Regions from separate parts of the Kitasatospora sp. NPDC101157 genome, predicted to be linked through region 4. Evidence: riboswitches for the same ligand, from Rfam matches in the RefSeq annotation. Region 4 holds a riboswitch; each other region holds the start of a gene.
What was found. A riboswitch is a leader RNA that binds a small molecule or an ion and turns the genes downstream of it on or off. The one in region 4 is predicted to bind cyclic di-AMP.

Region 1 (3,198 bases), on a different contig from region 4:
GGTGCCGCGGGTGGCGCGCTGCTCGGCCTCCCGGGCGTCCTGGACGGCCATCCTGGCCCGCTCCGCGGCGCCCAGACCGTTCAGCAGCTTCTGCGCCGCGGCCAGCCGCTGCTGGATCTGCTGCTTGTTCTCGGCCAGCGAGCGGCGGGCCTGGTCCAGCTCGGCGAGCTTGGCCGCGGTCTCCGTGCGGCGCTGGTCGAGCCTGCGCTGACGGGTGACCAGCTCGTGCAGGGTCTCCTGCTGCCGCTCGGCGGCCTGGCCGAGGGTACGGGCGCGGGCGAGGTAGGCCTCGGGGTCGCTGGAGAGCATCAGCTGGGCGGTCTGGGCCATCCCGCCGCCCCGGTACTCGGCCCCGGCCACCGTGGCCAGGTCTCCGCGCAGCTGGTTGAGCTGGTCCTGGGCGGCGGCGACCTCGCCCTGCAGGTTCGCGGTCTCGTTCAGGAGCCGCTTCTGCGCCTCCTGAGCGGCGTTGTACTTCTCCGAGGCCTGTTCGGCCTCGTCGTACAGCTGCTCGACCTGCGCCTTGACGTCCTTGCGGTCGGGCTTGTCCGGCGCCCCGGGGGCGGCCTGGGCGCTGCCGCCGGTCGCCACACCCAGGGCCGTGGTGGCGGCAGCGGTCAGTACCAGCGCACGGACGAGCAGTTGGGAACGGCGGTGCACGGGCATGGCGGCAGCGGCTCCAGTCCTGCGGCGCGGCCCCGCGGCCGCGCCCCGGTGGGCGGCCGTCGAGCGGGAGTCCGGTGGCAGACGTTAGCGAGTCCGGGCAAGTGAGTCCAAACCCCTCCCGACCCGAATATTTGACCCTTATTCGGACACCAGAGCGCGTCGCCGGAAAAGCCGCAGGCCCGGCCCTCCGTGGTGGAGGACCGGGCCCGTCGGACCGGGCGGGGATCAGACCCGCACGATGGAAGCCAGCGGCATGTTGGAGACGGCCTCGTAGCGCACCGACGCGCCCGGCTTGGGCGCGTGCAGCACCTGGCCGTTGCCCGCGTAGATGCCGACGTGGTGGGCGTCGCTGTAGAAGATCAGCAGGTCGCCGGGCTGGGCCTGGGAGAGGTCCGTGCCGATCCGGGTACCGGCGCCGGCCTGCTCCTGCGAGGTGCGCGGCAGCGACACGTTGGCCTGGTTGAACGCCCAGACCATCAGGCCGGAGCAGTCGAAGGAGCTGGGGCCGGTGGCGCCCCAGACGTACGGGCTGCCGACCTTGGTGGCGGCGGCGGCCAGCGCGGCGGCACCGTGCGAGCTGCCCGGGGCGATCTTGACCGGCGCGTTCGAGGAGCCCGAGCCGAGGTCGGAGCGGCCGCTGTCACGCGAGGCGCGGTCACCGGAGCCCGACTGGGAGGCCTGCGCGGCGGCGTCCGCCTTGGCCTTGGCGTCGGCGGCGGCCTTCTCCTCGGCCGCCTTGATCGCCTGGCGCTCCTGCTCGGTCAGCGTGTTGAGCAGGTCCTGGGCGGCCTTCAGCTTGTTCTGGACGTCCTCCTTGGACGCCTTCAGCTGCGTGGTCGTGGACTCCAGCTCGGCGAGCTTGCCCTGGGCCTCGGTACGGTCCTGGTCGAGCTTGCGCTGCTGCTCCTGGAGCTGCTTCAGCTGGTTCTTCTGGGTGTCACCGGCCTGGTTCAGCGCCCCGGCCTGGTTGAGGAAGTTGTCCGGGCTGGAGGAGAGCATCAGCTGGACGGTCGGGGATATGCCCCCGTTCCGGTACTGCTCGCCGGCGATCTCGGCGAGGCCGCCCTGCAGGTCGGTCACCTGCGCCTGCTGACGGGCCACCTGGTCCTGCAGGCCGGAGACCTGCTTCTCCAGCTCCTGCTGCTTCTCCTGCGCCGCGTTGTACTTCTCGGTCGCCTGCTCGGCCTGCTCGTTGAGCTGGTCGACCTGCTCCTTGACCTGCTCCTTGGTCGGCTGCGGGTCGGCGTGCGCGCCGGTCTGCGCGGAGAGGGCGACGGCCGCGGCGGCGAAACCGGTCAGGATCGAGACACGAGCGCGGCTGGCTGGCTTGGGACGACGATGGGACGCCACGAAGGCGGACTCCTTCTTCCTACCTCCGCCTACCGGGTGAGCTGACGGGTTCGGGCCGGAAGCATGCCCTACGACGCCTCACGGCCTCACCAACGGCCGACCTGGCGCCGATTCACCCCGGAGGAACGTGGTTCCCCGGCTCCGCTCCGCAGCGCCCCCGACCACTGGGCTCCCCTGTCGGGCAGTCGCTTCGACCTGCCCCGCTGTTTCGCGAACTCGACGGAAACCACCGCCGCCACCCAGGCTGGGTGATCGACAGTGCGGTGGTTCGGGGCACGACCCTAGTAACTGAACCGTGATCCGTTCAAATCCTTGTCAGAAAAAAGACGGAAGATTACCCATGTTCTCTTGTGAAAATGACTGATCGTGATCGCCGCTGTACGCAAAGCTGATCAACACTCATCGGTTGGCCGGTAGCGGGCAAAACCCGAAGCGCCACCCCCGATCGGGAGGTGGCGCGTATCACAGGGCCGGAGTCGGGCCCCGAGGAGGGTGTCGGGCCGTCAGACCCGGCGGATCGTGTTGATCGGCATCGCGTCGGCCTTCATCACCTTCACCACGTCACCGGTGTGCGGCGCGTGGACCACCATGCCGTTGCCGATGTACATCCCGACGTGGTGCCGGTCGCTGCCGTAGATCACCAGGTCGCCCGGCTGGGCCTGGTCCAGCGAGGGCACCCGGGTGCCGACGTCGCCCTGCTCCTGCGAGGTGCGCGGCAGCGAGACGCCGGCCTGGGCGTACGACCAGAGCATCAGGCCCGAGCAGTCGAAGGTGCTCGGCCCGGTGGCGCCCCACACGTACGGCGAGCCCTGCTTGCTCATCGCCTTGGCCACGGCCACGGCCGCGTAGCCGCTGGCCGGCGGCAGGCTGCTGAGGTCGACCCGGGCCGCGCCGCGCGAGGCGCGGTCGTCCTGCTGCTGCTGGGCCTTCAGCGCGGCCCGCTCGGTGGCGCTGAGCGAGTTCAGCAGGTCCTGCGCGGCCTTCAGCTTCTGGTTGACGTCCGACTTGGCCTGGTTGAGGTCCTTGGTGGTGGAGTCCAGCGAGGCCAGCACGGCGGCCGCCTCGGCCTTCTCCTGGTCCAGCCGGCGCTGCTGGTCGAGCAGCCCCTTGAGCGCCTCGGTCTGGCTCTGGCTGGCCTGCTGGACGCTCGACGCCTTGTCCAGGTAGCCGGACGGGTCGGAG
Region 2 (3,198 bases), on a different contig from region 4:
AGGTCGGTCTGGTACACGGCGACGGCGGGCACTCCGAGCCGGGCCGCGACCTGCATCCCGCGGGCCCCGAGCACGAAGGGGCTGGCCAGGTGGACGAGGTCCGGCCGGTGCCCGGCGAGCGCGGCCGCCAGCTGCCGGCTCGGCAGCGCGATCCGCACCTGCGGGTACCCCGGCAGCGGCATCGAGGGGATGTGCACCACGGGGATCCGCTCCGCCCCGGCCCCGGCGCCGAAGCCCCGGGGCGGGCAGTGGGCGCCCCGGGCCGGGGCGGGGGTGACGACGAGGGGCTGGTGGCCCCGGCGGGCCAGGTGCTCGGCCGTCCGCAGCACGCTGTGGGCGACTCCGTTGACCTCGGGCGGGAAGGATTCGGTGACGATGGCGACGCGCATGCCTGTGTTGTGTCCGCGCCCGGCGTGCACCCGGCCAAAGGGATCTGTCGCACAAGCGAACGCGGGTCGGCGATTTGCACCGCCGACCCGCGTCCGGAGCGCTGTCCGAGCCTCAGGACGATCCGGCCGTCTCCTTGAGCTCCGCGTACGGCGCGAGCTTGCGGATCGACTCGATGCTCTTCAGGCAGTCGTCCTTGCTCTCCTGCGGGTCGCCGGTCACCACGACGGACCCGTTGCTCGCCTTGAGCCGGAACCGGTGCATCCCGCTCTCGTCCTTGTACAGCTCGAACTTCCCTGCCATGTCACTCGACACCTCTCGCTCGGGTAACCCCCACGCACCGCACGGTAGGTCCAACCCCGTTGCGCCGCCCGCCGGGTGAGGCATCCGGGTCAGCGGGCCCCTGGCCACCTGAGCCGTTCGGGTCAGGTGGTGCGCTGCGCACCCGGTGCCCCTCCGGTGCACATCCGAGGGGGACGCTCCACAAGACGACGTGATGGCGAGCCGGGAGCTTCTGCACGACCTGGACACCGGCACCGGACGCCCGGGCGACGGTGCACAGCTCCGCCGGACACGCGAAGACCCGGACCTTCACCCTCAAGCCCGCAGTGCTGTGGCAAGTCCACCGTCACCGGACCGATCACTCGGCTGGAGCGGACCACTTCGGGCAGTGTCCACTTCGCTCCCCTCCGGGCATTCGTTCACCTGGGCCCGGCACCGCGTCGCTCTGTACGACCCCCGAGGAGGTGACGGGGCATCAGGTCCAACAGCGAGCCGCCGCCATCGGTCGACCGGGCGGGCCCGCGATTTCAATCCGAGGGTGAGACGCATCACAACGCCTTGCCCTGCGTGTGATGGTTTGTTTACCTTTCCTCTCGTTCGTCCCCACACGAACCCCACTCTCCGGAGCGCCGAGTCCTGTCGCCGGACCGAGTGGGCACGCGCAACACCAGCATCAGCGGCAGGAGCGGGGGAACCACAGGTAAGTCGCGCTGCCCGGACCGGTCCGGACAGCGCTAGGGGTGAGGTCGCGCTTGGCGCGGCCGGGCAACTCCAGCCCGAACCCGACAGCTCACCTCGTAGGCGTGGGAGAGGAAACACCGCATGTCTGCGAACAGCCGATTCGGCCTGTCCGGCCCGATCACCCGCCGGTTCAAGGGCGTCGTCGCCGCGGCCGTCATGGCCGGCGTCACCCTTGCCGTCCCCGTCGCCTCCGCCGGCTCGGCGGAGGCCGCCACCGCCAACACCCCCGCCGCCCTGCAGAAGCTGGCCGCGCAGATCGTGCCGGCCAACCAGCTGGCCTCGTTCGACCAGATCATCTCCCATGAGAGCGGCTGGCGGATCAACGCCACCAACCCCAGCTCCGGCTCCTACGGTCTCCCGCAGGCCCTGCCCGCCAGCAAGATGGCGTCCGAGGGATCCGACTGGCGAACCAACCCCAGCACCCAGCTGCGCTGGGCGCTGAAGTACATGAACAGCCGCTACGGCAGCCCCAACCAGGCGTGGGTCTTCTGGCAGAACCACCACTGGTACTGATCCTTGTGTCCGCAGGGTCCTGTCGCAGTGCCGCGGCGGGGCCCTCTGCGGCTCCCTCCGCGCCCCTGACGCGTAACGCGGCGGCCTGACGGGTGGTCGAAGCCCGGCCATCGCTGGGCGCCGGGGTCCTCCAGCCCGGCGGCCCAGCGCCCTCGCCGACCCGCGCGGCACACCGTTGCGCTCCGTCCCCGCGGTGGTCCCGGCGGTGGTCCCGGCGACGGCTTGTTCGTGGGGGCGTGCGGGGCGGGTCGTCCCGTCGCCCGTTTCGCATAAGCGCTTCTTCGGACTTCCGAATCCCCGCTTCTGAAACCCTCATCGTGAGTAACATTGCACTCACTCTGTGAAATTTCACAGCCTGAAGGGCATCTCCACGAAAATAACGATGGAATAACGGTGGACTAGACCAATTCGCTCGATGTCCGCCAAGTCACGCTCGTTAAACACCTGTTGGCCCAGGGCTCCTCGCCGTCCACGCGCGTAGCCGCAAGGCGCCCCGGACTCCTTTGTTCCGGTTCGGTTGCGGCTCTGCCAGACTCCCCCGCATTCGGTTTCACCTAACGGGGAGTGAGATCTGACGCATGAGCAGACACCGCAGGAAATCACGCCGATGGGCCATGGCGGCGACCGCCGCCGTGCTGGCCGGTGCGGCCGCGCTGGGTATCGGCGCCGTGGCCCAGGCGGGCCTGGTCAAGGGAACCGTCATCGGGGGGCAGGGGAACTACAGCACCGTCAACGAGCGTGTGCTCCCGTCGCTCTCGGCCCGGGTCTCCGGTCAGGCCGCGCCGGGCGACCGCATCCCGATGATCTGCCGTACCACGGGGGACACCGTCGAGAACGACAACCGCTGGATCTGGTCCGGCGGCTATTACGTCGCCGACGCCTTCATCGGTGAGGACACCGGGAACCTGCCGGTCTGCGGCTCCACCCGGCCCACCAGCTGGACGGCGCTCGACATCACCATGCAGAAGCAGGTCCAGGACGAGTGGTGCTGGGACGCGTCCGGCCTGACGGTCGCCACCTACTGGGGTTACCACCAGTACAACCAGTACGACTTCTGCCGCCTCGCCCAGCAGGGCCGCTGGCTGGACTGCAACGACCGGCCCGCCACGCTCGACGACATGGCCAACGGCCTGTCCGCCATGGGCTTCCGCAACAGCGGTTACGACCTGAACCGCAACGCCTCGTTCAGCGAGGTCACCAACGAGATAGCCAACGGGCGGCCGTTCGCGGTGCGCATCGGCTGGACCTCGGGCGGCGGGCACATGAACGTCGTCT
Region 3 (3,198 bases), on a different contig from region 4:
CGGGCGGACTCGGGCGGCCCCGCGCCACGGTGCGGTCCGCCACCGTCGCGCCGCTCGCGGTGTGCGGCCGGCACATGGGCGCGACCGCGGGCCGGCCCTACCGTCCACGCCCATGAGACGTACCCCCACCCGACGGCGCGTCCCCGCCGCCCTCTCGGCCCTTCTCCTCACCCTCACCGCCCTCCTCCTCGGCGCCCCCGCCGCCGGAGCGGCCGCCACCGCGACGGCGGCCGCCACCGGGACGGCCGCCGCCCCCCTCGCCCTCGAAGCCACCTTCCCCGCCCCCGGCGACGGCTGGGCCAAGGTCGAGCGCTACCTCGACCCCACCCCCGGCTTCCGTACCGAGCAGTTCCCCGCCGACGGCCGCGGCGATCAGGACGGCCCCCGCCGCACCTACTTCGGCACCGGCGAGCCGTACTCCGGCCGCTTCCTGCTCTACTCCGCCTCCGGCTGGGACGCCGGCGGCACCGGCACCCCCGTCCTGCTGGTCCACGGCGCCAACGACAACGCCGACCGCGCCTGGGCGAACCCGGGGGAGGGGGGCACCTGCGGCGCCGCGAGCTGCCCGTCCACCGGCCTCGCCCAGTACCTGGCCGGGAGCGGCCACCGGGTGTTCGCCGTCGGCTTCGCCCACAAGCACGGCGACAACCTGCTCCAGGCCCAGGCAGTCGGTGACGCGATCACGCTGATCCGGGCCCGGCTCGGCGTCCCCCAGGTCGACGTGGTGGCCTGGAGCAAGGGAGAGGTCGCCGCCCGCGCGTACGTGTCCTCGGTGCGCCCCTCCTGGGGGCGGCCGTACGCGGGCGACGTGCGCCGCCTGGTCACCCTCGGCGGGCCGAACGGCGGGCTCGACTACGTCTACGCGCACGGCTGGGACTTCGACCTGGCCACCTGGCCGGCCTGCGGCGGTACCGCCAACGCGCCGTCCCCGCACCTGTACATGACCTGCTACGGCACGTACACCGCCCAGCCCTGCCTGGGAGTGCTGCCGACCGGTGGCAGCGACTGCTATCCGGGCCAGCGACAGCTGCTCGCCCGCTGGGACGCCGTCTACGGGGTGGACACCACCGCCCAGGACTGGTGGACCACGTACTACGGCGGCCAGGGCTTCTGCACCTCCGGCCAGGGCATCCAGGCGGCCGTCGACGCGGGCTCGCTGATCGCCCCGCTCCAGCGGGCCGGGACCCCGGCCCCGGTGCCCACCTATCTCCTCGCGGGCGGCTCGGCCGACATCCCGGGCGTGCTCGACGAGAACCGCGGTCCCAGCGACAGCATCGTGTTCACCGCGAGCGCCCTGGACACCACCGGCATCACGACCGTCGGCGGCACCCGGCTGCTCAGCGGGCTCAACCACCTGGAACTGGCCTGGTCGCCGGAGGCCGAGAGCCAGGTGGCCGCCTGGCTCGGCTGAACCTCCGGGCCTCGACCCGCGAACCCCCGGCCGCGGCGCCGGGATTGATCAACTCGGCGGCCACGCAGCGTCGTTGATCGACACCACTGTGAGCTGCGCGACAACCGGCCGGATGGAGTTGTCCGTTCACGCACAGCCTGCCTAGCCTGCAACGGGTCGTCCGCCCTCGCGGACTCCGCCGCCGGGACGCCGATTCCTGTCCACCCGTCGGCGGGCAGCCGAGCACGACAGCGGACGGGAGCGGGGGAACCAAGGTCAGCGCCCGGCCCGTACGCACCAGCGTGCGGGCTGCGGCTAGGGGTGAAGCCGCTCCGCAGGCGGCCGGGCAACTGCAGCCCGAATCCGACAGCTCACCTCGCAGGCGTCGCAGAGGACTCCCATGCCCCAGCCTGCCGGGCGCCGTCGCGCGCCCCGCCACGCCCGTCCGTCCCACCGCGGACGCAACGCCGCCCTCGCCGCCACCGGGGCACTCGCCATCAGCGGCGCCGGCCTGTTCGGGCTGCCGGCCGTCGCCGGTGCCCAGGCCACCACCGGCCCGACCGTCACCCAGGACCGGCTCGCCCCCGCCACCATGGTCGCGGGCAAGGCCACCACCGCCTCGCTGAGCCTGCACTCCTCGTCCTGCTTCGTCGCCAGGACCGTCGGCGTGGGCGTCCGCGACGCGCACGGCACCAACCTGGACTTCCCGGGCAACGCCGGCAACGTGCAGCTCTGCCCGAGCGGGTTCTCCTTCACCAGCGGCGCGCGCACCCTGCCCGCCGGGACCTACACCCAGTTCGGCTTCTGGCAGGACCTCGGCGGCGGCTGGCACAACCTGCCCTCGCAGCAGCTGGTGGTCTCCCGCGCCGGGACGTCGACGCCCACCCCGGCCCCCACGGCCACCTCCACCGCCAAGCCGTCGCCCACCACCACGCCGACCGCCGCCGCCCCCACTGCCGAGCCGGCCCCGACGGCCACCGCCACCACGGCGCCGACCGTCGCGCCCACCACGGCGCCGACCGCGAACCCGAGCGCCACCTCCACCCCGAGCGCCACGTCCGCCCCGAGCGCCACCTCCGCCCCGAGCGCCACCTCCACCCCCAGCGCCACCGCGAGCCCGAGCACCCCGGCGCCGGCCTCCCCGATCGCCGGGAAGTCGCTGACCTGGTCCGACGAGTTCAACGGCCCGATCGACTGGGGCCGACGGTGGGTCGGCGACAAGAGCACCGCGTACAAGTACGGCAACCACAACCCGGACGACAACAAGCTCGACTGGTTGAACAAGAACAACGTCAGCGTCGCGAACGGCGTCGCCACCTTCACCGCCACCCCCGGCGGCCCCACCCTGGAGAACGGCCGGCAGTCCTGGAACACCGGCTTCCTGACCACCGAGGGCTCCGCCGAGGGCTTCCAGGTCAAGACCGGTGACTACGCCGAGACCCGGGTCAAGCTGCCCTCGGGCACCGGCGCCTGGCCCGCCCTGTGGACCTGGAAGAACGGCAACGGGGAGGTCGACTCCTTCGAGTACCACCCCGACAACCCGGACCTGCTGGAGCTGACCAACCACGTCAACCCCGGCAACGCGGACTACTACACCGACGCCAATGCCGTCGCCAAGGACCAGTGGGTCACCATCGGCACCTACTACGGCGCCGACTCGGTGGACTGGTACGTCAACGGCGTCAAGGTGTTCTCGGACGGCAAGGGCGTGGGCGCCGACTTCTCGGCGTACCTGATCCTCAACCTCTCCGTCGGTGCCGGCAAGTACCACCCGGCGCCGCAGGGGAACACCCCGATCACCTTCGCCG
Region 4 (3,198 bases):
GGTCAGTCCTACGCGGGGCATGGCTCCGGTTCTCCAGCGGGCGGGTTCGGTCTCAGGCGGGTTCGGTCTCAGGCGAGTTCGGCGAGGAAGGGCAGCAGCGCGTCGGCGACCGCCCGCGGGTTGTCGGCCATCGGGTAGTGCCCGGATCCCTCGATCATGACCTTCCGTGCGCCGAGCTTCTCGGCCTGGAGGTCGGCGACGGCCTCGGGCCCGGGGAAGTCGGGGTCCTTGCTGCCCATCAGCACGAGGGCGGGGCAGCGGACGGCCGCGGTCCAGCCGATCGGCGCGGAGTCGCCGGTGACGTGGCCGCGGGTGGCGGTGCGGCGGCCGGGGGTGCGCAGGGCGGCGACCAGCCCGTCCACGTAGGTGTCGAGGTCGGCCGGCCGGGGGCCGGGGAAGGCCATCCTGCGGAGGTAGTGGCCCCAGACCGCGGGCCACCGGACCATCGCGGCGCCCATGACGACCATGACGCCCTTCATGAGGGCGTTCGCCCGGTGCTCGACGAAGGCGTCGATGAGCGCGATCCCGGCGACCCGCTGGGGCGCGTCCCCGGCGAGCTTGACGACGGTCGCCCCGGTGTAGGACTGCCCGACCAGGACGGCCCGCTCGATGCCGAGGTGGTCGAGCAGGGCGAGGACGTCGGTGGCGATCGCGGCGGGGCTGTAGTCGTCCCAGACGATCGAGGACTCGCCGAACCCGCGCAGGTCCATGGTGATGACCCGGCGCCCGGCCGCGGTGAGCAGTGGGTGGAGGTGCCGGTAGGCGCGGCGGGAGTCGAGCATCCCGGGGAGCAGGACGACCGGGGTGCCGTCGCCCTGCCGGGTGTCGTCGTACGCGAGGCGGCCGCCGGGGACGTCGAGGTACTGGGTGCTCGGGGTGACGGTGCCGTTCACGGTGGACCTCCACGGGGTCGCTCGCTGCTGCCGATAGCCATAAAGCTACGGCTATTAGCCTTAGCCGTCAAGCCTCCGGCCGCGCGGAACTCCCCGGTCACACCCCTTCGACCTTGAAGGGGTCGTGCTCGCTCAGCAGCTTCTCCAGCCGGGCCTGGTCGACCCGGGCGAGGGTGTCCGAGGACTCCTGCCGGTCCCGGATCACCTTGGCCAGCGTGAACGCGGAGGTGACGGTGTAGAGGAGGCCGATCCCGAGGAAGGCCCGGGTCCAGCCGCCGACGGGCAGGTAGGCGATCCCGGCGGCGAGGGCCGCGCCGGAGATGGCGAAGGAGAGGACGGCCTGGACGTAGTACGCGGCCGTGGTGCGTGACTGCATCGGTGTGCTCATGGCGCCAGGATGCGGCGGGGCGGCCGGGGTGCACATGAGTAGGAGTACTCAGATGGGCCGGGCGGTCGAGCGGTCGTTCGTTGACGTCCGGTCACCTGTTGCCCGCCCCTGGCGGATGGACGGCTTGGAATCAGGGCGTCCTAGGATTAACGTCTGATAACGCAGCGCGGTCGTCAACGCCGTACCCAGACGGCACCGTGCGCCGTCGCCTAATCCCGCCGGCCGGCCTCCGGGCAGGCCAGGGAGCCGGGGAACCACGTTCCTTGGGGTGAATCGGCGGGGCTCCGGCCCGGCCGTAGGAGACCTTCCTGCTCCGAACCCGTCAGCTAACCCGGTAGGCGCGAAGGAAGGAAAGGAGCGCGCCTCCGTGGCGTCGACGCACACTCCGGCACACCCGGCCGGCCCCGCAGCCGGTACCCAGCTCCTCGACCACCCCGGCCCGGACGGCTCCGAGCCCCACGACGCCGACTCCGCCGGCCACGGCGACCCCTTCGCCCCGGAGGCCGAGCCCAACCGCCACCGGATGCCGCGTCAGACCCGCGGAGCCTCCCCGCTGCTCGGCGTCACCGCCGTCGCCGCCACCCTGGGCGCCACCGGCTTCGCCTCCGCGACCCCGGCCGCCGCGCCCGCCGTCGAGACGCCGGACGAGGCCCCGGTCGCCCTGGCCGCCGACCCCGGCCTCGCGCTCGCCGCCCGCATCCAGCAGCAGGCCGACAGCCAGCGCACCGCCGCCGAGGAGAACGCCCGGGTACAGGCCGCCCAGGATGCCGAGGCCAAGGCCGCCGCCAAGGAGGCCGAGGCCAAGCGCGCCGCCGAGGAGGCCGAGCGGGCCAAGGCCGCCGCACTCACCCTGCCGGTGAAGGAGTACAACCTCTCCGCCCACTACGGCCAGAGCGCCCGCTACTGGGCCCACCTGCACACCGGCCTGGACTTCGCCGCCGACACCGGCACCGCGGTCCACGCGGTCGGCCAGGGCACCATCACCTCGGCCGGCTGGTCCGGTGCGTACGGCTACCGGATCGTCGAGACCCTGCCCGACGGCACCGAGATCTGGTACTGCCACCTGTCCTCGATCATCACGGGCTCCGGTCAGGTCACCTCCGGCCAGCAGATCGGCAAGGTCGGCGCGACCGGCAACGTCACCGGCCCGCACCTGCACCTGGAGGTCCGCCCGGGCGGCGGCGCCCCGGTCGACCCGGAGACCTGGCTGCAGCAGCACGGCCTCAACCCGTAAACGGGTCCGGAAGGAGGGAGCCCCGGGCCGCCCGCCCGAGGCTCCCCCCGCCACCTCACTCCGGCGGCAGCTGCGCCAGGTACGCGTCGATCTCCTCCGCGCCCGGCTCCGGCGCGAGTTCCGGGAACTCCTCCAGCAGCAGCCGCGGCAGCCCGGGCACCGTCCACTCGCCGAGCAGGTCGAGCGCCACCTCGGCCGCCGCCGCCTCGAACTCCTCGAAGCCCCCGGCGAGTTCGTCCGGCATCGGCCGGCCCAGCGCGTTCAGCTCGGCCAGGTTGCGGTAGCTGCGCCGCATCAGCCCCTGCTCCAGCAGCCGCCGTGCCCCGTCGGTGGCCATGCCGACCGACAGCACCCGGCCCGGGCCCCAGCCCTGCTCGTCCGGCTCGTCCAGCCAGCCGGTCGGCACCAGCGCCTCGTACCCGGCCAGCCGCTGCTCCTCGTCGAGGCCGGCGAAGCCGGTCAGCCACTCCCGGACGGCCGAGAGGTCCGTCACGTCCACCCCGTGCGCGTGCAGCAGCACCGCGTACAGCCGGGGCCAGGTCACCAGGTCGGCGCGGCGCAGCAGCCCGGCCGCGACCTCGCCCTGCCACTCGGCCTCGGCGTGCAGCCGCTCCTGGCGCTTGGCGTTGAGCCGCTTGGCCGCCCGCTGGTGGTCGACCAGCAGCCGTACGGCGTCGCCGTAC

Region 1: it holds a riboswitch for cyclic di-AMP, as region 4 does, so the genes downstream of both, ACIRVF_RS10005 (NlpC/P60 family protein) here and ACIRVF_RS38190 (M23 family metallopeptidase) in region 4, are expected to answer to the same signal.
Region 2: it holds a riboswitch for cyclic di-AMP, as region 4 does, so the genes downstream of both, ACIRVF_RS33305 (transglycosylase SLT domain-containing protein) here and ACIRVF_RS38190 (M23 family metallopeptidase) in region 4, are expected to answer to the same signal.
Region 3: it holds a riboswitch for cyclic di-AMP, as region 4 does, so the genes downstream of both, ACIRVF_RS07470 (hypothetical protein) here and ACIRVF_RS38190 (M23 family metallopeptidase) in region 4, are expected to answer to the same signal.

The regions. Positions count from the first base shown of each region.
Region 1 covers NZ_JBIWPL010000004.1:60,853-64,050, forward strand. The annotation lists gene ACIRVF_RS10000 (NlpC/P60 family protein) at 1-666, opposite strand, end outside; gene ACIRVF_RS10005 (NlpC/P60 family protein) at 892-2,016, opposite strand; cyclic di-AMP (ydaO/yuaA leader) riboswitch at 2,027-2,180, opposite strand; gene ACIRVF_RS10010 (NlpC/P60 family protein) at 2,520-3,198, opposite strand, start outside.
Region 2 covers NZ_JBIWPL010000023.1:112,772-115,969, forward strand. The annotation lists gene ACIRVF_RS33295 (glycosyltransferase family 4 protein) at 1-389, opposite strand, end outside; gene ACIRVF_RS33300 (YegP family protein) at 502-690, opposite strand; cyclic di-AMP (ydaO/yuaA leader) riboswitch at 1,325-1,488, shown strand; gene ACIRVF_RS33305 (transglycosylase SLT domain-containing protein) at 1,492-1,923, shown strand; gene ACIRVF_RS33310 (papain-like cysteine protease family protein) at 2,538-3,198, shown strand, end outside.
Region 3 covers NZ_JBIWPL010000003.1:212,522-215,719, reverse strand. The annotation lists gene ACIRVF_RS07475 (esterase/lipase family protein) at 113-1,411, shown strand; cyclic di-AMP (ydaO/yuaA leader) riboswitch at 1,667-1,788, shown strand; gene ACIRVF_RS07470 (hypothetical protein) at 1,791-3,198, shown strand, end outside.
Region 4 covers NZ_JBIWPL010000033.1:53,056-56,253, forward strand. The annotation lists gene ACIRVF_RS38175 (TetR/AcrR family transcriptional regulator) at 1-21, opposite strand, end outside; gene ACIRVF_RS38180 (alpha/beta fold hydrolase) at 69-893, opposite strand; gene ACIRVF_RS38185 (YiaA/YiaB family inner membrane protein) at 991-1,281, opposite strand; cyclic di-AMP (ydaO/yuaA leader) riboswitch at 1,478-1,636, shown strand; gene ACIRVF_RS38190 (M23 family metallopeptidase) at 1,649-2,515, shown strand; gene ACIRVF_RS38195 (hypothetical protein) at 2,571-3,198, opposite strand, start outside.